Regions from separate parts of the Blautia hydrogenotrophica DSM 10507 genome, predicted to be linked through region 2. Evidence: riboswitches for the same ligand, from Rfam matches in the RefSeq annotation. Region 2 holds a riboswitch; each other region holds the start of a gene.
The links. A riboswitch is a leader RNA that binds a small molecule or an ion and turns the genes downstream of it on or off. The one in region 2 is predicted to bind ZMP and ZTP.

Region 1 (8,056 bases), 630 kb from region 2:
CTCTACTGTCTGGATGAGCCTATTGCCGGAGTGGACCCCGCCGCCCGTGAGTATATCTTAAATACCATCTTAAACAATTACGACGAAAATGCGACGATTTTAATCTCCACACATTTGATTGCCGATGTGGAAAACATTCTGGATGAGGTAGTTTTCATCAAAGACGGAAAAATACGCATGCATGAATCCGTAGATGACATTCGTTTTCTCAAGCAAAAATCTGTAGATGAATTATTCCGGGAGGTATTTCAATGTTAAGCAAATTGATAAAATATGACTTAAAAGCAGTTTCCCCAGTTCTGCTGACCATACATGGCGCAGTTCTGATACTGTCTTTGCTGGGACATTTTTTCATGTCTCTGCTGCATATAAAACCTTTTGATACCATATTCTCTTCTATTTACACGGTGACTCTTCTGACAGCCATCGGAGCTGTCGCCCTAGCCACTATCGTCTATCTTGGCATGCGCTATCACCGCAATCTGTACACAGACGAGGGATACCTGACGAATACGCTGCCAGTCACCGCGAACTGCCATGTCCTCTCCAAATATCTATGCGGAGTACTCTGGTCCTTCCTCGATGCGGCCGTAATTCTGCTATGTGTATTCATTTTTCTGAACGATGAACTCTTTGAATTTTGCCAGGCCGTGTCAGCATACATCCCTGCAAATTTGTTCCTGCTGACAATAGCCACTGTAATCCTGGAACTTTTTATCTCCTGTCTGTCCGTCTACTGCGCCGTGGGCATTGGAAATCTTTTTCACGGCCACCGGGTCATGGGATGTATTGGAGGCTACGTTCTGCTCTACCTGATCAACCAGGTGATAGGGCTGATACTGGCGTTTCCTTTTTTTACCAATGAGACCATTCGAAACGCTGAATCCGCTGACGCGAATAGCCCTGAGGTGCTCTATGAAGTCTCTCAGATCTTAGGCAGAATACTTATTCTCTCCTTGATACTCAGCATTATCATTGGTATTATATATTATATTGTATGTGTCAAATTGCTGGATAAAAAATTAGAAATGGATTAACAGAAAGGATGATTTAAAATGTTGCTTACAACGACTCATGTACTTCAGGGAAGAACTTATGAGGAACTAGGCCTCGCAGAAGGCGCTACCATCCAGACCGTACATTTTGGCAAAGACTTTATGAATGGCCTAAAGACACTGGTAGGCGGAGAGCTCACCTCTTATTGCGAGATGATGGAGAAGGCCCGCGTGATCGCCACAGACCGCCTGATCGCCTGTGCCGAAAAAATGGGAGCGGACGCGGTGATCGGAGTATCCTACACCACAAATTCTATCGCTTCCTCTGCTGCCGAGATTCTCGCCTACGGAACTGCGATTCGTTTTACTGACGGTAAATAAGAAAATTGAAGCAGTATTTTTTACAGCAAATTGCCGGAAACCCACAACGGGTACCCGGCAATTTGTTTTTTTATTATTCTTTTAGTGGTGAAACAAGCGGATGCCCGTAAACGCCATAGCCATTCCATATTTATCGCAGGTCTCAATGACCAAATCATCTCTAACCGAACCTCCTGGCTGCGCAATATACTGAACACCGCTCTTATGCGCCCGTTCGATGTTATCGCTGAATGGAAAGAACGCATCTGAACCCAAAGTCACGCCAGTCATCTTATCCAGCCACTGCCGCTTTTCCTCTCTCGTAAACACTTCTGGCTTCTCTGTGAATACCTTCTCCCACGCACCATCGGCCAGGACATCCATGTACTCTTCTCCAATATACACATCAATCGCATTGTCCCTCTCTGCACGTTTGATATCGTCCTTAAAAGGAAGATTCATAACCTTAGGACTCTGACGAAGGAACCAGTTATCCGCCTTCTGGCCCGCCAGACGGGTACAGTGTACTCTAGACTGCTGGCCAGCGCCGATTCCAATTGCCTGACCATCTTTCACAAAACACACGGAATTGGACTGTGTATATTTTAGAGTAATCAGCGAGATTTTCAGATCTCTCTTAGCCTCCTCACTCAGCTCCTTCTTCGCTGTCACTACATTGGACAACAGTTCATCGTCAATGGGCAGCTCCTGTCTTCCCTGCTCAAAAGTCACCCCGAATACTTCCTTGTGTTCCAGTGGAGCTGGCACATAGTCCGCGTCAATCTGAATCACGTTATAATTGCCTTTTTTCTTCTGGGAAAGTATCTCCAAGGCCTCCTGGGTATAACCCGGCGCGATCACTCCATCGCTGACCTCCCGTTTAATCAGCATCGCCGTGTCCTTATCGCACTCATCAGAAAGAGCGATAAAGTCCCCGAAAGACGACATTCGGTCTGCCCCTCTTGCCCTCGCATAAGCGCAGGCCAGTGAAGACAGTTCTCCTAAATCATCCACCCAGTAAATCTTGGCCAGTGTCTCAGAAAGGGGAAGCCCAATGGCTGCTCCTGCTGGGGACACATGTTTGAAGGAGGTTGCCGCCGGAAAACCCGTAGCTTTTTTCAATTCCCTCACCAGCTGCCATCCATTAAAGGCATCCAAAAAATTAATATATCCAGGTTTTCCATAGAGCACCTTGATCGGCAGTTCACTGCCATCGGCCATATAGATTCTGGAAGGCTTCTGATTCGGATTACATCCATATTTTAATGCCAGTTCTTTCATCTTTGTCCCTCCTCACTGATTCTTATTCACAATTTTCGTCTCATATTTGCCTGTCTCGATATCGATATAGCGTACGAACAGGGAAACCTTATTGTCTTCGTTCAGGTTTTCCCATATCAACTCCGTAAACGCCTCCATATCATCTGGAATCTCCACCAGCTTAGGTTCGCCCTCAAAACTCAAAAGAGGATTTCCATCACACTTGTAGGTATGGATAAAACGCCCTTCTCCAGCCACACAGTTCTCATAGGCAAAAGTAAAACGGTCACAGGCCTGGGGATTTCCGTTGTTGCTCTTTAAGATTGACAGAGCGTAGCTGTATTTTCCGTTCTCTACATGCATCACCCCTGAGATTCTCGGCGTGTAATTCGGTGCATCGGGCTCAAATTCACGGCTGCGCAGAGATTGCTCAAATGTCATCTGGCGGTCCATCCCCTCATAGATAGTATCCGTCTGATCGCCGTTGGTGACAATCGTCTTGTTGCCCAAAACTCGGACCGGAGCGTAGATAATCAAGCTAGGATCGGTAAGCTTCGAGGGGTCATATGCCTGTGTGCGAATTCCCTCTCCCTCCTCCACAAAAACTCGGTTCCGGCTGTTCTCACTTCTACCCATAATAAAATAGGCAGCCACTGCCTTAGTTCCATCTTTGGAACGCCCCAGGATAATTCCACGTCCTGGATAAGAGTTGCTTTTTAGCTCTTTAGCCAACGATAGCATTTCCATAATGGTCTCCTTTCTACACAAAAACCGCCTGGGTATACCAAACGGTTGCCCAGGCGGTCGACATTCTACTTCACTGCACTCCCTGTAGTTTTCCTACTTCCGCCAGTCATGCAGTTATGATTATACTACAATATATTTCTCCATTTGACAAGCCCTAAATATTACTCCAACTCTTTTCTCTTGGCCTCCATCTCTGCTGAAATATCTTTTTTTAACTGTTCCCAAGCTTCTGGATGTTCCACATAATACTTCGGACAGTTTTTTCCCGTCACATCATAGTGGCGAATCACATGATCTATATCCAGCCCAAAACGATTACACAGATAAGCTGTCAATTCCACCAAAGACTGATACGTGGCTTCATTAAATTTTCCCGTCTCATCTAAATGACAGCACTCAATAGAAAGAGTATCCACATTTCTGGAATTGGTCGCATAGGAAATCTCGTTCGTAGGAATACACTGTACAATTTCCCCCTCCAAGCCTACGACAAAGTGACTACTCACCTCGTTAGAATGATTGTCTTTCAGCCCTTCAAAGTAATCTCTGTTATTCTTAGCTGTAGAGCCTGGATTCGCAGTGTAGTGAATCGCCACATACTTCACCTCTTCTAGAGGCGTTCCCGGCCTGGAATATGGATTCACAGTCAACAGCTCCACATCCAGCGGAGGAGCCCCTCTCAGAGGGTCTTCCATGTCCAGATAGGCTCTAGCCGTCTTCTCAGCCTGTAGAGATTTTAATACCAGACGCCCTCCTGTGAAAAGAAGCAAAAGCAGTACTAGACACCCCACTGCCAGCCATATGTAGTTTTCTTTTCTCTTTTGTTTTTTTCTCTGCGGTCTCCTCTGCCTATAGCCTTTGGGGACCGAAGCAGTTCTTCTGGCAGAATTTCTGCTGCCAGTCGCTCTTCTCTGTCTCGTCATAGGTATCCTCGCCTCTTTGCCCTGAAATCCTGTCCCCTTCGTCTTAAGCGGCTGAACGCAAAGCGGGCTGTCCCACAATTACTGTGTAACAGCCCATTTTCATTTCAAAGCAAATTACTCTTCAATGCTGTAATTCGGAGCTTCCTTTGTGATATGAATATCGTGAGGATGTGACTCCTTCAAGGACGCGGAGGAAATTTTTACAAATTTTCCGGTAGTCTTTAATTTCTCGATATTCTCTGCTCCACAATATCCCATACCTGAGCGCAGACCACCCATCAACTGATATACCGTGTCTTCCACGTGGCCTTTATATGCCACACGGCCTTCCACGCCTTCTGGTACCAGCTTCTTTGCGTCTTCCTGGAAATAGCGGTCTTTGCTGCCATTCTCCATCGCAGAGATGGAACCCATTCCACGGTATACCTTATACTTCCTTCCCTGATACAATTCAAAAGTTCCTGGGCTCTCATCACAACCTGCGAAAATACTTCCCATCATGCAGACATTTGCGCCTGCCGCAATCGCCTTCGTAATATCCCCGGAATACTTGATTCCGCCGTCTGCGATAACCGGAATTCCATACTCCTTCGCCACCTCATAGCAGTCCATAACTGCTGTGATCTGCGGCACACCAATTCCAGCAACCACACGTGTAGTACAGATAGAACCAGGACCAATTCCCACTTTTACCGCGTCCACACCTGCCTCGATCAGAGCTTTCGTCGCCTCTCCGGTCGCCACATTTCCCGCAATCAGTTGAAGTTCCGGATAAGCGGCCTTGATCTCACGAACGGCACGCAGAATGTTCTCAGAATGTCCATGGGCAGAGTCTACAACGATCACATCCACATTCACCTTTGCCAGAGCCTCCACACGTGCCAGTACGTTCGAAGTAATTCCGACAGCTGCCCCACAGAGCAGACGTCCTTGCGCATCTTTTGCTGAAAGTGGATATTTAATCTGTTTTTCAATATCCTTAATTGTAATTAAGCCTTTTAAGTTATATTCATCATCAACAATGGGTAGTTTCTCTTTCCTGGCCTTTGCCAGTATCTTCTTCGCTTCTTCTAGAGTGATGCCTTCTTTTGCCGTAATCAGTCCCTCTGAGGTCATCGACTCTTTAATTTTCTTTGAGAAATCCTCCTCAAATTTCAAATCACGGTTGGTAATGATTCCCACTAGTTTTTTGCCTTCCGTAATCGGAACTCCTGAAATACGGAATTTTGCCATAAGGTCATTGGCATCTTTCAATGTGTGCTCGGGTGACAAGAAAAATGGATCTGTAATTACACCATTCTCAGAACGTTTTACCTTGTCCACTTCGTCTGCCTGCGCTTCGATGGACATATTCTTGTGTATGATTCCGATACCACCCTGCCTTGCCATTGCAATCGCCATGCGGTGTTCGGTCACAGTGTCCATTCCTGCGCTCATCATAGGAATGTTCAATTTTACCTTTTTCGTCAAATAAGTGGAAACGTCTACCTGATTTGGTATTACTTTTGAGTATGCAGGAACTAACAATACGTCATCAAAAGTAATCCCTTCCCCGATGATAGTGCCCATTGTTTTTCCTCCCTTTTCTTCATCTTAATGTTTTGTTCCCTAGTGTAACAAATATCCCCCCTGGTGTCAATCCAAAAAAACTTTGGACGGAGCACTTTTTTTCATCATCTGAAGCATAGTTTCATCCGGCTCTAAGATCACTTTACAGGTCTGCTGGTCCAGCTTCACAATCATCGCATACCTGTTTCTTTCAGAATTTCCTGATGAATAGTCCAGCACCTTCAGCTTGCCATTGTGATTGTAATAGTCCAAACGATGAGAACGAATGGGGGCCATGATGTCCACATGATTCATTTCCAGAGTCTTTGCCTTTTTGCGCTTGCTCTTTGCCATAATTACATCCACGTCCAACTCCCCATTCACATAGAGATATTCATATTCTATGTCTGTCTTGGGAAAGACAAAAAAGTACACCAGAACCCCTGCCACCACCGCAAATACCATAAACAGAGGCGACACCAGGACGACAAACAGCGCCAGTATCACCACAGCTGCAATGGAGCCTGCTTTTAACAAGGTATCCTTTCCGGTTTTTTCTTTCTTAACCAGACATTCCGCATATAAATCGCCCATCTTTTTTCCTCCAAATTTCCAAACTTTTATCTAGTGTAACACAAAATAGGGAATGTTGCAAAACAACATCCCCTAAAAACCTGCTTTTCAGACCAGATCGTTTTTTCGTCTCTCTTACATCATTCCCATTCCTGGGTTGCCTGCTGGCATTGCAGGAGTATCTTCTTTGATAATAGATACTACAGACTCTGTGGTCAACAATGTAGACGCAACACTGGTCGCATTCTGCAGAGCGCTTCTGGTAACCTTTACTGGATCCAAAATTCCACTCTCAATCATATCCACATACTTCTCATTCAAAGCGTCAAATCCAGTTCCCGGCTCAGACTCTTTTACTTTGTTGATAATTACAGACCCTTCCAGTCCGGCATTTGCAGCGATATGATACAGCGGAGCCTCCAATGCCTTCAGAATAATGTTCGCACCGGTCTTCTCATCGCCTTCCAGATCTGCAGCCATTTTAGCGACTTCTTTCGCTGCATGGATATATGCAGAGCCACCTCCTGCAATGATTCCTTCCTCTACTGCTGCCTTGGTTGCTGCCAAAGCGTCTTCCAGGCGCAGTTTTGCCTCTTTCATCTCAGTCTCTGTCGCAGCACCTACACGGATTACCGCAACACCACCTGCCATCTTAGCCAGTCTTTCCTGCAATTTCTCGCGGTCAAAGTCTGACTTCGTCTCCTCAATCTGAGCACGAATCTGTGCAACTCTGTTCGCAATGTCCTCTTTTGCTCCTAAGCCATCTACAATTACTGTACTCTCTTTAGCGACTTTGACAGATTTCGCACGGCCTAGCTGAGAAAGATCTGCCTCTTTCAGATCCAAGCCCAACTCTTCAGATATCACCTGTCCGCCTGTCAAAATTGCAATATCCTGAAGCATTTCTTTTCTTCTGTCTCCATATCCCGGAGCTTTCACAGCTGCTACCTGGAAAGTACCTCTCAATTTGTTTACAATCAAAGTAGTGAGTGCCTCACCCTCCACATCTTCTGCGATAATCAAAAGTTTTGCGTTCGCCTGAACCACTTTCTCCAGAAGAGGCAGCAGCTCCTGGATATTGCTGATCTTCTTATCTGTGATCAGAATATAAGGGTCCTCCAAGGTTGCTTCCATTTTCTCCATATCTGTGGACATGTAAGCAGAGATATAGCCTCTGTCAAACTGCATACCTTCTACTAAATCCAGCTCCGTGTGCATGGTCTTAGATTCCTCTACTGTGATGACACCATCTTTGGAAACCTTCTCCATAGCATCTGCCACCAGAGTTCCGACTTCCTCATCGCTTGCAGAGATCGCTGCCACATTGGCCACCTGAGCTTTTCCGCTGATGGTCTTGCTCATCTTCATAATCGCATCGACAGCTGTATCTGTAGCTTTCTTCATTCCTTTTCTCAGAATGATTGGGTTCGCGCCTGCTGCTAGATTCTTCATTCCTTCGTTAACCATAGCCTGGGCCAAAACAGTAGCTGTCGTGGTCCCATCGCCTGCCACATCATTGGTCTTAGAGGCAACTTCTTTGATCAGCTGAGCTCCCATATTCTCGAATCCGTCTTCCAGCTCGATCTCTTTCGCGATAGTGACACCATCGTTGGTGATCAGCGGAGCACCGTATGGTTTGTCCAGTACAAC
Region 2 (8,056 bases):
GGTGGGAATTTCAATCCCTGCTGATCTGGCAGCCTCCAAAATAGATGATTCTGGTGGACAGACTACCTTCTTACCGTCAATCGTACAGACAATGTCCTCTTTCAGCATTCCGCCATACACTTCATACATAACTTTTCATTCCTTTCTGAGCATCCATTACTTTCCTACCCCCATATTCACTGCGCCTGGACAGAGCCTGTCAGGTTTTCCGCAGTGTGCTCCCGATACGCGGTGCTGATGGGGTCTTCCCGGTCATAATACTCAATTTCTCTGTTCCGCGCTTTTTCCGTGAGCTCCTTCGCTTTTTTTCCATCAACCTTTTCTATTTTTACACCGATCTGTTTAAAGCCCGGAATTTTGCTGACTGGGTCGAGATGTTCTGAGTCTGAGAGAACATTGGCTCCTCCTGCATAATGGAAAGGCATCCAGGCCACTCCCGGTCTCAGAGTATCCGCAATTCTTGCCTCCACATACACAGAGCCTCTCGGCGAGGATACTTTCACCCAATCGCCGCCCTGAATTCCCAGATCTTTTGCATCACTTGGGTCTATCTCAATCCAGTTTCTGGGAGCTGTGAAATGGATACCCGGTGTCTTGTCCGTCTGGGTCCTCGTATGGTAATGATAGAGTATCCGGCAGGAAGTCAGCACAATCGGATACTCAGGATTGCAGGTATCCGGCGACGGTATCCAGTCCAGAGCTTTCAAAAGCCCGCGGCCTCTGCCCGGTCCGTTCACATGCAGGATCGGCGTACCCGGATGCTCCAGGGTAGGACAGGGCCACTGAACCCCTTCCTTCTCAATTTTCTCATAAGTAATTCCCGCATAAGAAGGCGTCACCGTTCTCATCTCATTGAAGACATCCTCCACCGTGTCATAGTGGCAGGGATAGCCGATTCGATTCATAACCTCCATAATCGTCCACCAGTCGTCCTTACATTCCCCTTTTACACTGGCAGCTTTTCGTATTCTCTGTACACGACGTTCCGTATTTGTAAAAGTACCATCTTTTTCCGCAAAAGCCTTCGATGGCAGCACCACATCTGCATATTCCGTGGTCTCATTGGGGAAAATATCCTGTACCACGACAAAAGCCTTTTCCAGAGCATGTTTCACATGATTGGAATCTGGGTCAGAAACCATTGGATTTTCACCCATAATATACAGAAGTTTTACTTTGTCTTCCAGTATTGCCGGTATCGTCTCTGTCACCGTATATCCCTTATTCGGACTGAGCTTCACACCCCAAGCTTTCTCAAACTTCTCCTGTACCTCAGGATTAAATACTTTTTGGTACGCTGGGTAATCGGTTGGCAGTGCCCCCATGTCGCAAGCCCCCTGTACATTGTTCTGTCCACGCAGAGGATTCACGCCGCTGCCCTTCTTGCCAATGTTCCCGGTCACCAGCGCCAGATTGCTCAGACTGGATACATTGTCCGTTCCATTGACATGCTGGGTGATTCCCATCGCATAAGCAATATAGGATTTATGTGTGCTCGCGTAGAGCCTTGCCGCCTGAATAATCAGATCTTTATCGACCCCACAGATCTCTGCCGTCTTCTCCGGCGTGTATTTCTTTACAATCTCTCTCAGCTCTTCAATACCTTCGGTATATTTTTCTATATATTCCTTGTCTTCCAGTCCCTCTTCAAAAATCACATGCAGCATCCCGTTGCTCAAAGCCACGCTGCTTCCCGGATTGATTTGCAGATAGATATCCGCGATCTCAGCCAGAGGAATGCGTACTGGGTCTGCGACGATGATTTTCTTGCCCATACGGTGTGCCTGACGCACATACATTCCCATCACCGGATGGGTTTCTGTTGTGTTGGAACCAGTGATAAAAATCACATCCGCGTCTTTGATTTCCGCGATACAGTTGGTCATTGCTCCGCTTCCGAGGGTCGCCGCCAGCCCTGCAACCGTGGAACTGTGACAAAGACGTGCACAGTGATCGACGTTGTTCGTCCCCACCGCTGCCCGTATAAATTTCTGGAACAGATAGCTGTCCTCGTTTACTGTTCTGGCGGAGGAAAAACCGGCAATCGCATCCGGGCCAAATTCTTTCTTTATTTTCAGAATTTTCTCTGCCACAAAATCCAAGGCTTCTTCCCAGGAAACCCTCTCCAACTTCCCGTTTCTGCGAATCATCGGATATTTCAGTCGGTCTTCATGATTGATAAACTCATAGGCAAACTTACCTTTTACACAGAGAAGTCCTTGATTGGAAGGGCCATTGGCCGGCTTCGCGTCCACAATCACTCCATCCTTGACAGAAAAATCAATCTGGCATCCGACACCACAGTATGCACAGGTCGTCCGGACTTTTTGTGTCTCCCACTCCCGGAATTCGTGGAGGGATTTCGGCATCAGCGCCCCCACAGGACAGACAGACACACAGTTGCCGCAGGAGACACAGGCTGTCTCTGCCATGGTGTCTCCCCCATTGGGAACCACATAGGCTACAGCTCCTCTTTGAGCCATTGCCAGCGCATTGATTCCCACCAGCTCCCTACAGGTTCTCACACATTTTCCGCAGCGGATACACTTATCCATCTCCTGGTAATAAAAACGGTTGGAAGTATCTTTCTCCCGGTGTTCGTAAGGCACCACATACTGGGCTTCCTTCACCCCGTACATTTCGCAGTACTTTTGCAACTTACAGGCGCCCAGCTTCCTACAGTTCATACAGTCCAAGGGATGAGTGGCAATCATCCGGTTTAAAATCCCGATGCGGGCTTTCTTAACCTCTTCTGACTCTGTCCAGACCACCATTCCCTCCCGAGCCTCCGTGTTGCAGGCAGTCAAGAGGCTGACCTCCCCTTCCACCTCGCAGGAACATATTTTGCAGTCCCCGTACTCACTGCAATTGCTACAGTGTTTTGCCGGCATTCTTTCCAAATCGTCAAAACAAAATGTGGGGATGAACACCCCTATTTTCTTAGCAGCCTGTAGAATCGTACTGCCTTCTTCCACTTCGACAGCTCTGTCGTTGATTTTTAGTGTTATCATACCCTTCCTCCTTATCCAAATCAAACATCGGACATGTCTGACTTTTCTCATTTTTAAAAATGATTATCCCATACTCAATTATATATTATATAATTCTTTGAAAAAAATCAATTTTTATATTATTTGTTATTTCAATATCCAAATAATTCCAAATTATTTTTCACTTATCTTCACATGACCCATATGATAAATATTTCCTGTCTCTTTTCTGATAAATCCCAACAGTGTAATGTCCTCTTTTTTGGCAAGAGCCACTGCACTGCCAGTCACCGCAGCCCTGGACAATACCACCGAAAACCCAGCCTGAATTGCTTTTTGAAGATAGTCCTGCGATATCCGCCCGCTACTGAACACCGCACATTTTGGGATCGGTATTTCATATTTCAGCGCATAGCCAATGACCTTGTCCAAAGCGTTATGCCTGCCAATATCCTCCATAGAGCAAAGCACCCTACCTTCCATCATGAGCACACAACTGTGAGCGCATCCAGTATCTGAAAAAAGAGTTCCCGGATTTTCAAACATTTCCTTGGCAGCCTGGAAAATTTTTTTCAGGCTTATACTTTCCACTGGGTCCGCATGTACAGGCTTGATTTCTCCTGCTAAGTCTCCCAACAAAAATCTTCTTCCCAGGGATAATTCCTCCATATGTGTCGGTGTGCACGAAATGGAAATCTCTCTTCCATCTTTCAGTCTGAGGCCGTATTGGTATTCCAGCGCCACGTCATCCTCTTTTTCTTGAAATTGATTCCCTGTAATTTTTAAAATCTGTACTCTTTCTTTTTCCATCTTCCCTCCTCGTCCTTCTGTCGTCCCATCTGGCCGGCTCTCTAACAGTCTTTTATAGAGCTCCGGAGTATTTACATTCAGAATCTGATCTTCCGGGATATCCCTCAAAAAGCACTCATATCCCCATCGGTCCAGTACCCGGAATACCGGAAGCGCACGTTCCTTTATCATCTCTTCTATCGTCTCTGCCATAGCCACCGGATAAACACCGATCAGCGGTTCCTTACGCACACCATGCTCCCACAGCAGCGGAATCTCCCTCCCCCTCGTCAATCCCCTTCGGTGTCTCTCATGATACACCAAAAGCTCCTCTAAAATTTCTGGCGAAAGCCTCGGCACATCCACTGGAAGCACCAGACAAAAAGGCGTCTCCATCTCTTTCATACAGGCATGGAGTCCTCCGAGCGGCCCGCGGTCCGGATACCGGTCCCATACAACCTCCCCGACGTCCCCCTCAAGCTCAAATCCCGACACAAAAATCCGGTCAATCCCAACTTCTTTTGCCTTGTCGATAATCAGCTCCGCGAAGGTCTTTCCGCCATACAAAAGCCGCGCCTTATCTTTTCCCATTCTCAGACTCTTCCCGCCTGCCAAAAGCAGGAGGGAATAGACGTCCTTTCTGTCCATTACTTTTCTCCTCTATTTTTTCTGTGACAAGATTTATATGATTATATCAAAAAAGGCAACATTCACCCTCTTAAGTAAATGTTGCCCAGACGGTCGGCATGCCACAGAGACAGACTCCCACGTGGTTCTCCACATTAAATCCGTCAGTCGTCAGCTCTGTTTTTTGTTAATTTAGCATACCACTTCCCGGTTTTTTTGTCAATATTTTGTGAACTTTTCCTATTTCTGTCCAGTATTGATCTTGACATCATCTCCTGTCCGCAGCCATCCGCCCCTGGCGACCTTGGCGAACACTGCCTGTCTTCGCAAAGAACAGTCCTGCCCTGACTTCGCTAGTTCACACAGTTCAGGATAACATTTTTTAAAAACTTCGGTAATCTGCAAAACCACCTCTCCCATCCTCAGAAAAGTACCCGGGGAAGTCTTTGAAAAGTCAATCCCTTCCACCTGTACGTTTTCTTTGAACTTTTTCAGACAGAAGCCTTCCTCCTGAAAATCTCTGACTTCTACTGGGAGAATGGAAATCTGTCTTTGAAGGTCGCTCCCGTGCCAGTCGCCTTTGATACCGTCTTCCACGGTCAGCTCACAGGCATCACAGGAGATCGGCGCTGCACCCTTTTTCTCATAGATAAAGATTTTCGATATTTTTCCTAGCCCCATAGAATACCTCCTCACTTCATTGACCGGCTGTCTATCCTCACGATTTGTCCCGCCTCTTCCCAGGAATAACCTCCCAGTTCCCTTAATTTTTCATGGAACCTTTCAGATTTTAAAATTTGAAGGAAGCATTTCACCAGCGGAAGCTCTAAGTCTTCTTGATAGAGAGCAAAATCATAGGATTCGTCTCCCACCGGCAAGAAATCCAGCCCCATGGCCTTCGCCGCTGAAAACACTCCCATTCCCGCATCTGCTCCCCCTGAGGCAACCTGAGCAGCTACAGCCATATGCGTCGTGGCTTCACAGTCATACCCGGAAATCTCCTCCGGCGAAATCTGTTCTTTTTTTAGCAGATAATCTAATAAAATCCTTGTCCCTGCTCCCCTCTGCCGATTTACATAGCGGCATCTTTTTAAATCCTCAATCCCGCAAATACCCATGGGGTTGCCTTTTTTCACCATCAATCCCTGCACCCGGCCGACTCCTCGAATCAGAGCCATTGGCTCCTTAAAAATTCGCTTCAGATAACTTTGATTGTAGACGCCGGTGTCTTCATCCAGAAGATGTACCGGCGCGATATGAGCCTCTCTCCTTTTCAGAGCCATCAGTCCGCCCATGCTTCCCACATGCGTGCTAGACAAGTACATCCCTCTGCTGACCTCCGGCATCAAATCCGCCATCACATCCAAAATCAGATCATGACTGCCTATCACCACCAAAGTATTTTCTATTTCCTGAATATCCCGGTAAAGCTCCACGCTCACCGTCTCTGATGCCTCCACACCTTCGCTGTTTTGGGGAATCACGCAGAAGCCGTCTGCACGCACCATAGACATGGCTGCTCCGGCCCCCCTAGCCAGCGGTGCCGCCACCAGCTTCTCTCCCACCTTGCCGACTTTCACCCGGATATACTCTCTGTGTTTGAGACTGGAGACAAGCCTTTTGGAAATTACTGCGTCTACAACAGGATTTTTTCTGCATGTAAAATCTCCCAGCATCGAAAGTACTGGTATCACGAAATTTTCAAATCCAATATAGGCACTCACCGGATATCCCGGCAGGCCAATCACTGGACAGTCATCCACGACAGCCAGAATGACTGGTTTTCCAGGCTTGATCGCAACCCCATGAACCACCACCTCTCCCAGCTCTCTGAGCACATGGACGGTATAGTCTTCTGTCCCTGCGCTGGAACCAGCGTTTATAATTACCAGATCGTATTTTTGAGCCGCCTCTTTGACCGCCCTGCGAATTTTCTCATAGTCGTCGGGAATCACCGGAAAACGCTTAGCCCTTGCTCCTTGCTCCCGCGCCAAATTCTCAAACATACGGGAATTCGATTCAATGATACTGCCCTCCACAGGAGTCTCCCCCGGCTCGATAATTTCTGTACCTGTGGGGAAAATTGCCACGGACGGCTGCACCGCGACTTCTATCTCAGTGATGCCTGCGGAGAGTAAAACTCCCACATCAATGGCACGTATTTTGTGGTGTCCGGGCAGAATCATCTCTCCTGCCACGATGTCCTCGCCAATAGGGCGAATATGCTGCCACGGCGCAGCCGCCTCCACAATCCGCACTTGTCCTTCTTTCCCGGTCTCCAAGAGATCCTCCGCCATAATCACCCCGTCATAAGGAGGACTCACCGGATCTCCCGTATCTACAACCTGATAATCCTCCCCTTCTGTCAGCTCCACCGGCCTGACCTCCGAGGCACCTTTCGTTCTCTGCGTGACTACCGCAATGCCGTCCATGGCCGCAGAATTAAACAGGGGGGAGCAGTATTTCGCATAGACTGCGGAGCGGGTCACCCGGTTCAGACTTTCGGTCACAGGTATCCGTTCCCATTTTACCTCGATCACCGTCTCCAAAACTTTTTTATATTTTTCCAATGCTTCTTCCACAGATATCGTCTTTAAATACAGATTTCTCTTCTTCATCTTTACCTCACATCTCAAAAAAGTTCTACCCAGACTAATTCGCCGGTCTTTAAGCCTTCCTTTCCCATGGGAATCCTCACATAACCGTCCGCTTTCGTCAGCGTGCGCATCAAGCCAGATTTTCCCAGGACCGGTCTGGCCGTATAGCCTTCTCCATCTCCTGGGAACAGTTCAACCATGACACAGGTGTCCTTGCCTGGCGCTGCCGGAATGTTGCTCTGCATAGAGGCCGGTATTTTCAAACTGTCTGCCTCTCCGGTCCTCCACTGTTCCAGCCACTTTGCCAAAAGTCTGAAAACCATGAGGGCGGCCGCCGGATGTCCAGGCAGACCCATCAATATGGTCTGCGAGGGCTCATCCACGGCTAAGATTGTCGGCTTTCCCGGCTTCAAGGCAAGACCGTGAGTAAACACCCCAGGGTCTGCCAGACGATCCAGCAGCTTCGCCGTGATATCTTTCTTTCCCTGGGAGCTGCCCCCTGAGATCACAACCAGGTCACTGTCTTCCATTCCAAGGCGCAAAGCCTTCTCCAAAAGTTCTTCCTGGTCAGGAAGCACCTGGGTCTTCACCTCTTCAAATCCGATCTCACGGGCCAACTGCCGCAGTGCAGGTGTATTGATATCATATACCTGCGCTAAGCCAAGCTCTCCACCTACCTGCACAAGCTCATCCCCTGTGGAGAGAATTGTCACCTTTAGAGGACGATAGACCTCCACGGTACGTCTGCTGTTTCCCGCCAGCGCCCCGATTTGTGCCGCAGCCAATCTGGTTCCTCTGGGAAGAATCGTCTCTCCTTTTTCTACGTCTTCTCCGATCTGCACCACATTCCCGCCGGACGCAAGCGCGTGATAGACCGCAGTGCAGGATTGGTCGAACAATTCACAGTACTCCACCATCACCACTGCATCTGCACCTTCAGGAATCATCCCCCCAGTGGGAACATAGGAACAGGTCCCGCTGACCACCCTCTTTTTTGCCGGTTTTCCGATCTCAATCTCTTCCATGATATCTAAGAATACTGGCACTCCATCG
Region 3 (8,056 bases), 1.2 Mb from region 2:
TTGTGTCCGAACAGCTCCTAGGAGCCGGAGATCTACAGCTATACCGCCATCATGGAATGGAACCCCTTTTCTACCAGATGGTTGCAGTAAAAACCTGTACCTCTTTTCGAGCGAGTTACTTGCCCGTAGCCAGTGACATCATTGAAGCAGATACTCCCGGTGCCGCCTCTTCTAATCTGCTTACGCTCCCATTCCGTAACCTGCCGAAACGCTTTTATCCTTTTGCTGAAATCGACGAATCGGACCTCACTATCCCAAAAAGATTTCGTTAAACGTGACGAATCCTTTCCTATAACATAAAAACCAGATTTATAACAAATCTGGTTTTTACATTTTTATTCACTTCTGTCTCTTCGGCATCTTCAGCGCCTTTTCTGGAATGCCTTCACAATGACACCCACCACTGCCAAACAGAACAGTATGGGAAGCAACGCGCCAATAATTGTAATCAGCACAAATAAAATCAGTGCTGCCGCCAAAATTACAATCAGCTTTCCATACCATGTGGTAAGGTCCAGTTTTCTAAAAGTCTTTTTGCTCTCTCTTACAAATTCTCCGTCTTCTTCCTGGACAACGTATTCTCCTGTTTCCTGAGAACTCCACGCCCCGGAATCAATCAGCGTTTTGGCGATTAACCATGGGTCTCCAAGCATATCCAAGACTTCCGCCTCCGTCTTTCCGGACGCAATCTCTTTTTCTATATAATCCCGATAGTACTCCACATGACCTCGAAGCTGATTTTCTGAAAGCTGGCCTCTCAAATGCCTCTCCAAACTTTCTAAAAACTCTTTTCTCGTCATAGTTACGTCTCCTCTTTTTCTCCTGATCGCTTGTTTCCCTCATCTTGGAATAGTATACAAGAACTCGACAAGTTTTTGCAAGGCATTTTATCCTTTCTTAAGAATTAAACGTAACGTTTAGCCTGACACTGTCCCGCTGCATATGCAGCGGGATCCCGAGGACTGCAAGCACCAGACTGAGAGAATTGCAGTCTGTGTGCATGCATTTGTGACAGTGAAGCCGAAAAGCTGAATTGATACAATTAAACGTAACTATTCAGCCATAAGCAGCATATGCGGCGATATAAGCTGTTATGGCTGAATAGTTACGGCCGTTCTGAAGGTAGCAGATAGTAATAGCACTTTAATCTGTACAATCCTAGTTCCTTTCTATTTTTTGATATTTCAATATAATAAGGAAAAAAGTTTAACGATAATAATTTATTTTATTTCCTATTATAGTATTTTTAATTTTAATTAAAAATCACTCTAATCCAGTTACTTTTCTTAAAACTTTGATAAATTTTTGACTAAATTCTTGACTTTTATATGCATTAGTGCTAATATATAACCATCAACTAAGGAATCAAAAACAATATCAAAAGATTCCAATCAACCAAGAGGTTTCTAATTACTGACGGATAATTGTGGAATACCACAGGGGAATTAGAAATCTGAAACGCCGACCGTCTGGGCAACATTTGAGCTTCTCGAATGTTGTCCTTTTTTATGCAATAGGAAAGCTCTTTTCACGCCAATGCGCGAGAGTCCTCCTATCACATAAACGCTCCGCGAGGATGCGAACGATGCAGAAGGTATGTCCACAACAAACCTTTCACATCATATCTAACAGGCGTCGGTATTATGGGGGATCCAGAAAGGAGATCATAATTATGGGATTCAAAAGTGACATCGAAATCGCACAGGAGTGCACAATGGAACCGATCACTAAGATTGCTGAGAAGGCTGGGATCGATGACAAATATCTGGAGCAGTACGGAAAGTACAAAGCAAAAATCGACTATAATCTGTTAAAAGAGACCGAAGGCAAAGACGGCAAACTCGTTCTGGTAACCGCTATCAACCCGACTCCGGCCGGAGAAGGAAAGACCACCACGACTGTAGGTCTGGCTGACGGACTTCAGAAATTAGGAAAGAACGTTATGGTTGCTCTGCGTGAGCCGTCCTTAGGACCGGTCTTCGGCGTAAAAGGCGGCGCTGCCGGCGGCGGATACGCTCAGGTTGTTCCAATGGAGGACATCAACCTGCATTTTACCGGTGACTTCCATGCCATCGGAGCTGCAAATAACCTACTGGCTGCTATGATCGACAACCATATCTATCAGGGCAACGCTTTAAATATCGACCCGAGAAAGATCACCTGGAAAAGATGTGTGGACATGAACGACCGTCAGCTTCGTTTCGTGGTAGACGGCCTGGGCGGAAAGACCAACGGAATGCCACGTGAGGACGGCTATGACATCACCGTTGCCTCCGAGATCATGGCAGTTCTGTGTCTGGCAAGCGATATCAACGACCTGAAAAATAGACTGGCAAGAATCGTTGTAGGATATACTTACGGAAAAGCTTCCGAGCAGAAACCGGTAACCGCAGGCGACTTAAACGCACAGGGAGCAATGTGCGCGCTGTTAAAAGATGCCCTGAAGCCAAACCTGGTACAGACCCTGGAGCATGTACCGGCAATCGTACACGGCGGACCATTCGCAAACATCGCACACGGCTGTAACTCTGTCATCGCAACAAAAATGGCACTGAGACTGGGCGATTACGCGATCACTGAGGCAGGATTCGGCGCAGACTTAGGTGCTGAGAAGTTCCTGGACATCAAGTGCCGTATGGCAGGACTGAAGCCAAGTGCAGTGGTAATCGTGGCAACTGTACGTGCACTGAAATACAACGGAGGAGTACCGAAGGCAGATCTGAACAACGAGAACCTGGAAGCACTGGAGAAAGGACTTCCAAACCTGCTGAAACACGTAAGCAACATTAAAAATGTATACAAACTGCCGTGTGTGGTAGCGATCAACGCATTCCCAACCGATACCAAGGCAGAGTTAGACCTGGTAGAGAGCAAGTGCCGTGAGCTGGGCGTAAACGTAGCGCTGTCTGAGGTATGGGCAAAAGGCGGCGAAGGCGGCGTGAAACTGGCAGAGGAAGTCATCAGACTGGTAGAAGAGCCGAACGACTTCACCTACTCCTATGAGCTGGAAGGAAGCATTGAGGACAAACTGAACCAGATCGTACAGAAGATCTACGGAGGAAAGAGAGTTGTGCTGACTGCAAACGCTCAGAAGCAGGCAAAAGAACTGGAAGCGCTGGGCTATGGAAACTGCCCGATTTGTGTGGCAAAAACACAGTACAGCCTGACAGACGATCAGACGAAACTGGGAGCGCCGACCGACTTTGAGGTGACGGTACGTAACCTGAAGATCTCTGCTGGAGCAGGATTCATCGTAGCCCTGACCGGAGAGATCATGACAATGCCTGGTCTGCCAAAGGTACCGGCTGCTGAGAGAATCGACGTGGACGAGACTGGAAAGATCAGCGGATTGTTCTAAAACCTAGCCATAACCTTGTAAAACTTATCGAGTTTTACATCTCCCATAATTCCGCCAAAGAATTAACTTCTTTGGCGGAGTTTTTTATGTATCTTCGTCCGCAGGAACCCAAGCTTTTCCAAATTTCACATCCTTGAAAAGAGCTGCCAAGCCTGTGATCTGCTTCAGCCGCAAAATCTCATCCTTATCCATTCCAAGATGCTTAGAAATCCACTCATCAGACCGTCCAAGCTCATGTAGCTCCTTGACAATATTACTCATCAAATCTACATCGTGGTTTCCTCTGGCACGATTGTGCCGAATCGTACTTGCCATCCTCTGATCTAAAGGTTTCTCTATCACAGAGACCGGGAGCATTCCTTTCTCGCGTTCATAGATATCCTGATGTTCCTTGATGATTCGATAACGATGAAAACCATCCACAATCACGTACAGGTCCTCTACTTTTGCGTAATAACATACAATTGGCATTGTATAGCCATCTTCTTTAATGCTTTCGTACAACAGCTTCATCTCCGGCGGAGCCACCGCATTGGGATTATAAGTATTTGCCTTTATTTTCTCCACTGGAACTGCAATGACGTTATAAGCAGGACTTTTAAACTCCATAATTAATCTCCTCGATACTTTTATACTTTCTCCGGATAATATCTACTCTTTTTTGCTGCTGCCTCGTCATACCAAATCCCATAAATCTACAGATATGATCGTTTTTTAAAATGCAGTAGCACATTCTCTTCCAACTGGGAATATCTTTGCTGGACTTGATATCGTCCGTATCATCTGGAATTTTCCCCACAAATACCACCCGTGATTTCTTACTTCTGGTATAGTTAGAAACACCATTCCTGCGGATATTGTATCCATGTTCTTCCAATTCCTGAATTACATTTTCATCCAACCCTCCGCCCGTGGTATGCCAAAATTTAATAGAGGTATTAAATTTTTTTACGTAATTATTCCTGAGTCTGACCGGTAAAGTATCCAACAAAAACATGGTGTAAGATTTCCAAGTATGCCCCTCTGGCAGAGTAATATTACGATATCCCATGGCTTTTGACTTACTGTAGATACACGCGAAATTCGCTCCCTGCACTCTTCCCACCAGCTTAACCCAAATCTCCGGGTCTATGACTCGATACAAATTAAGGGCATCCTTGGAATAATCATTAAACGGCGAAGCAACCCGCATCTGAGAAACCTTCAGCCCCGCTTTGTAATAGAGCTCATACAACTCATTGTAATCGTAATCAAACAGGTAATTGGCATGCCAGACATCATAAGTAGACCAGTCATACAGCGGCGAGGCACACCAGACATTTTTGAAATGCTTGCTAATCCAGCACTCTCCTTTATACCCATACTTCTTATTCAGAAAACCACTGTATCTTTGAAGAGATTCATCCGCGCGGATTCCCAGCAAACAGACGGTCTTTTTCTTTCCATGAGATAATTGATACCATCTGCCAAACTGCTTCGCCAAATCCTCCTGATGCATTCGATAGTGATAAGTAGTCATCGGATTATTGTCTAAATTAATCACGTACTCCTTTTGAGGCATCTGGCGAACCCAACTATCCTTTTTGGTGTCGTCCCAGGGATACCAATACATCTCATAACTACTCAAAGCCGTTCTAGTCGCCATCGGCAGACAAACCCAATAAGGCTCCACTTCATCTTTGATGCGCTCAAAAGTTCTCTCTACATACTCTGTCGTCACCGTATACTGAGCCTCAAAGTCTTGGTGAAACACTCCCAGTGTTTTTTCTGGATAATACTTTTTCCGATAGTCCATAACCAGATTCAATAACAGACCGCTATCCTTTCCTCCTGAAAACGAGACATATATATTATCAAATTCCTCAAACAAAAATTTCAAGCGGTTCTGGAGGGCTTCAAATACATCTTGCTCTAAATATTCCCTTACCATGGCAATCCCCCTATGATTCATGATGAATTTTCCAATATTTTCCAGGTACTATTTAAAGGTTAATTTAGCACAATCCGACATGAAATTCAACAAAACACGACAAAATTCACGAACACTTCCCCAATCTCTTTCACCTTAAAGGTGTGCCTCACTTTGTGCGCCAAGATTTTTCTACAAAAAAAGAATCCTGCTTGCAAGATTCTCCGCTTGTGGCAGGACGCAAAATTCCATCTTCCACTTTGACGCAATAGCGCAAAAACGATAAAATTTCCATGTTGCGGCGTGTACATCCTACCCAGAGGATTTTTAATTTTCCTGGAAATCCAACAGATTTTCCTAGTAAACAAAAAATAGGTGTCTAACCTACAGTTAAACACCTATCTACTACGTGCGTTAGAGGATTCGAACCCCCGACCTTTTGGTCCGTAGCCAAACGCTCTATCCAGCTGAGCTAAACGCACACATATAATATTTTCATATTGCCCTCGCAACATTAGTTATTATATGGCATTTATACTCAGATGTCAAGCATTTTTTTAATTTCTTCTCAAAGCTTCAATTGGACTTAATTTTGCCGCTTTTTTAGCCGGATAAATTCCAAAAAAGACTCCGACTGCGCAGGCAAACGCCGTCGCGATCAATATCGTTCCCGGGCTGATGCCAGGAGAAATCGCCATCTCCATGGACTGACTGATAATCGAACATATCCCAAACGCTGCTGCAATGCCTAGAACAATTCCTATGATACCTCCAATCGCCGTGATAATCGCCGATTCCGCCAAGAATTGCATCATAATCGAGGAAGTTTTTGCGCCCAGAGATTTTCGAATACCGATCTCTCGGGTACGCTCCGTGACAGACACCAACATAATATTCATAACTCCGATACCGCCTACCAGCAAAGAAATTCCAGCCACAAAGGAGATAAATGCTGTCACCATTCCCATCATCTGGTTCATAACCTTCAGCACATCTTGAAAACTCTGTACCTGATAATAGTCCTCCCCTGCACTCTGGTGATTTCTTTCCAGCACATGCAGGGCCTTTTCTGTGACAACTTTAGAATCCACAGACTTATTTCCTATGATGGTCACACTATAGAACTCCTCTATTCCTTCCATTACGTCTGACAGAGAAGTATAAGGAACTGTAATATAGGAAGGCATCCCTTCATAAGTATAGCTGACAAAAGTACCGTTCTCTTTTTGCTCTGTGACTCCCACAATCCGATAGGTCTTCGTGATGTCGTAGCTGGTCACGTCTATATCCATTCCCACTACATCATCCGTTCCAAAAAGTCTCTTCGCATCCATGTCAGAAATCACGCATACATTTCTGGCCTCTGCCACATCCGCATCGGTGAAATAATTTCCACGCTTCATGGAATCATTGTTCACCATTTTTGCATCTTCCGTATCGCCGGTGAGATACAGTGAAAAGTTGCCTTTTCCGGTCGTCGTTTCCCCGACTAATGTTGAGGCTACAGATACACCATCTACTTCATCCAGAGCCTTCAGATCTTCCAAATCGTCTGGGGTAATCCATTCTTCCGCCTTCTGAGCATCTTCGCTGCAATTGATATAGATCTGCCCTACACCCACGTCATTGATCTCACTATTCATCTGATTCGTCGTTCCCTGCCCTATAGAGACAATCGCAATGACAGAAGAAATACCAATGATGATACCCAGCATAGTCAGAAATGAACGCCCTTTATTGGCCAATATATTGTGTATGGCCATTTTTACATATTCTATCATATTACCCATTGCGGTGCTCCTTTCCGTCTTGCCTACTCTTTTTCCTCTGTCGCAGTCACCGCATCGCCTTCCTCATGATCTCCGATATCCGTGAGTACCTGATCGCCCTTTTTCAGCCCCTTCTTAATCTCTACCTTAGTATCTGAGGAGATGCCCGTCTTTACATTTTTCTTAACGATCACTCCGTCCTCGATAACATAACAGAAAGAACCTTCTTTTCCGATATTTACGACCTCCACTGGAACCGTAACCACATTCTTGGCTTCTTTGGCATGAATCGTCGCCTTCGCGTCCACTCCGATAAAGATGTTGTCGTCTGGATTATCAATATCCACACTCACCGAGATCGTCGCCGCACCTTTCTCATTCGGAGTTGCTATTCTGCTAATCTTCGTCACAGTTCCTTTATAAGTATAATCACCTATGGTAATAACCGCTTTCTGACCTTCATCCAGCTTATCATAGTCGTACTTAGAAATATTCAAATCCACACTTACATTGTCAAGACTCTTAATCGTAAACATTTCCATACCCTGAGTCGTGGTAGCTCCCTCCACCACCTTCGAGTCGGAAATTACACCGTTAAACTCAGCCTGAATGCCTTTCTTTCCTTCAATAACCAATTCCTTAGCTGTCTTTGTCTCCATCTCAGCCAGGTTATTGGTGATCTTCATCTTCTCTTTCTCTTCTTCTGTCAAGGCATTTGGATCGGCCTCAGCCTCAGCCTTCTTTGTGGCCAGCTCGGACTGTAGTTCTGCCAAATCACTGGACGCCTGTTCTATGGCCACCTCCAGATCTGAAGTATCCACCATAACTGTAGTCCCTGTCTCACTGCCCCCCGTCATAGCTGTACTGTCTGTGTCCATGGTCGGTATCTGCGCTTTGACCTCCTGGAGATTGGACTGCGCATCCGTCTTTGCCGCTACTGCATCTTCATAATCATAGGTCGCCTCATCCAATGCTGAGGAAAGGGCAGAATTATCTGGGTCCTTCTTATAGGCTCTCTCA

Region 1: it holds a riboswitch for ZMP and ZTP, as region 2 does, so the genes downstream of both, BLHYD_RS12155 (IMP cyclohydrolase) here and BLHYD_RS08920 (formate dehydrogenase accessory sulfurtransferase FdhD) in region 2, are expected to answer to the same signal.
Region 3: it holds a riboswitch for ZMP and ZTP, as region 2 does, so the genes downstream of both, BLHYD_RS14875 (formate--tetrahydrofolate ligase) here and BLHYD_RS08920 (formate dehydrogenase accessory sulfurtransferase FdhD) in region 2, are expected to answer to the same signal.

Annotation. Positions count from the first base shown of each region.
Region 1 is NZ_CP136423.1:2,537,796-2,545,851, forward strand. Features, by position in the region: gene BLHYD_RS12135 (ABC transporter ATP-binding protein) at 1-258, shown strand, start outside; gene BLHYD_RS12140 (hypothetical protein) at 252-1,037, shown strand; gene BLHYD_RS12145 (YbjQ family protein) at 1,056-1,376, shown strand; gene BLHYD_RS12150 (phosphoribosylaminoimidazolecarboxamide formyltransferase) at 1,458-2,636, opposite strand; gene BLHYD_RS12155 (IMP cyclohydrolase) at 2,649-3,362, opposite strand; ZMP/ZTP riboswitch at 3,403-3,482, opposite strand; gene BLHYD_RS12160 (peptidoglycan recognition protein family protein) at 3,524-4,285, opposite strand; gene guaB (IMP dehydrogenase) at 4,400-5,854, opposite strand; gene BLHYD_RS12170 (DUF6106 family protein) at 5,921-6,427, opposite strand; gene groL (chaperonin GroEL) at 6,542-8,056, opposite strand, start outside.
Region 2 is NZ_CP136423.1:1,905,476-1,913,531, forward strand. Features, by position in the region: gene BLHYD_RS08910 (2Fe-2S iron-sulfur cluster binding domain-containing protein) at 1-129, opposite strand, end outside; gene fdhF (formate dehydrogenase subunit alpha) at 177-3,011, opposite strand; gene BLHYD_RS08920 (formate dehydrogenase accessory sulfurtransferase FdhD) at 3,165-4,427, opposite strand; ZMP/ZTP riboswitch at 4,504-4,588, opposite strand; gene BLHYD_RS08925 (MOSC domain-containing protein) at 4,647-5,087, opposite strand; gene BLHYD_RS08930 (molybdopterin biosynthesis protein) at 5,099-7,024, opposite strand; gene BLHYD_RS08935 (molybdopterin molybdotransferase MoeA) at 7,039-8,056, opposite strand, start outside.
Region 3 is NZ_CP136423.1:3,094,500-3,102,555, forward strand. Features, by position in the region: gene BLHYD_RS14865 (M81 family metallopeptidase) at 1-272, shown strand, start outside; gene BLHYD_RS14870 (DUF1700 domain-containing protein) at 363-800, opposite strand; ZMP/ZTP riboswitch at 1,400-1,482, shown strand; gene BLHYD_RS14875 (formate--tetrahydrofolate ligase) at 1,673-3,358, shown strand; gene BLHYD_RS14880 (IbrB-like domain-containing protein) at 3,443-3,967, opposite strand; gene BLHYD_RS14885 (phosphoadenosine phosphosulfate reductase) at 3,957-5,288, opposite strand; tRNA gene BLHYD_RS14890 (tRNA-Arg) at 5,676-5,749, opposite strand; gene BLHYD_RS14895 (ABC transporter permease) at 5,825-7,057, opposite strand; gene BLHYD_RS14900 (efflux RND transporter periplasmic adaptor subunit) at 7,081-8,056, opposite strand, start outside.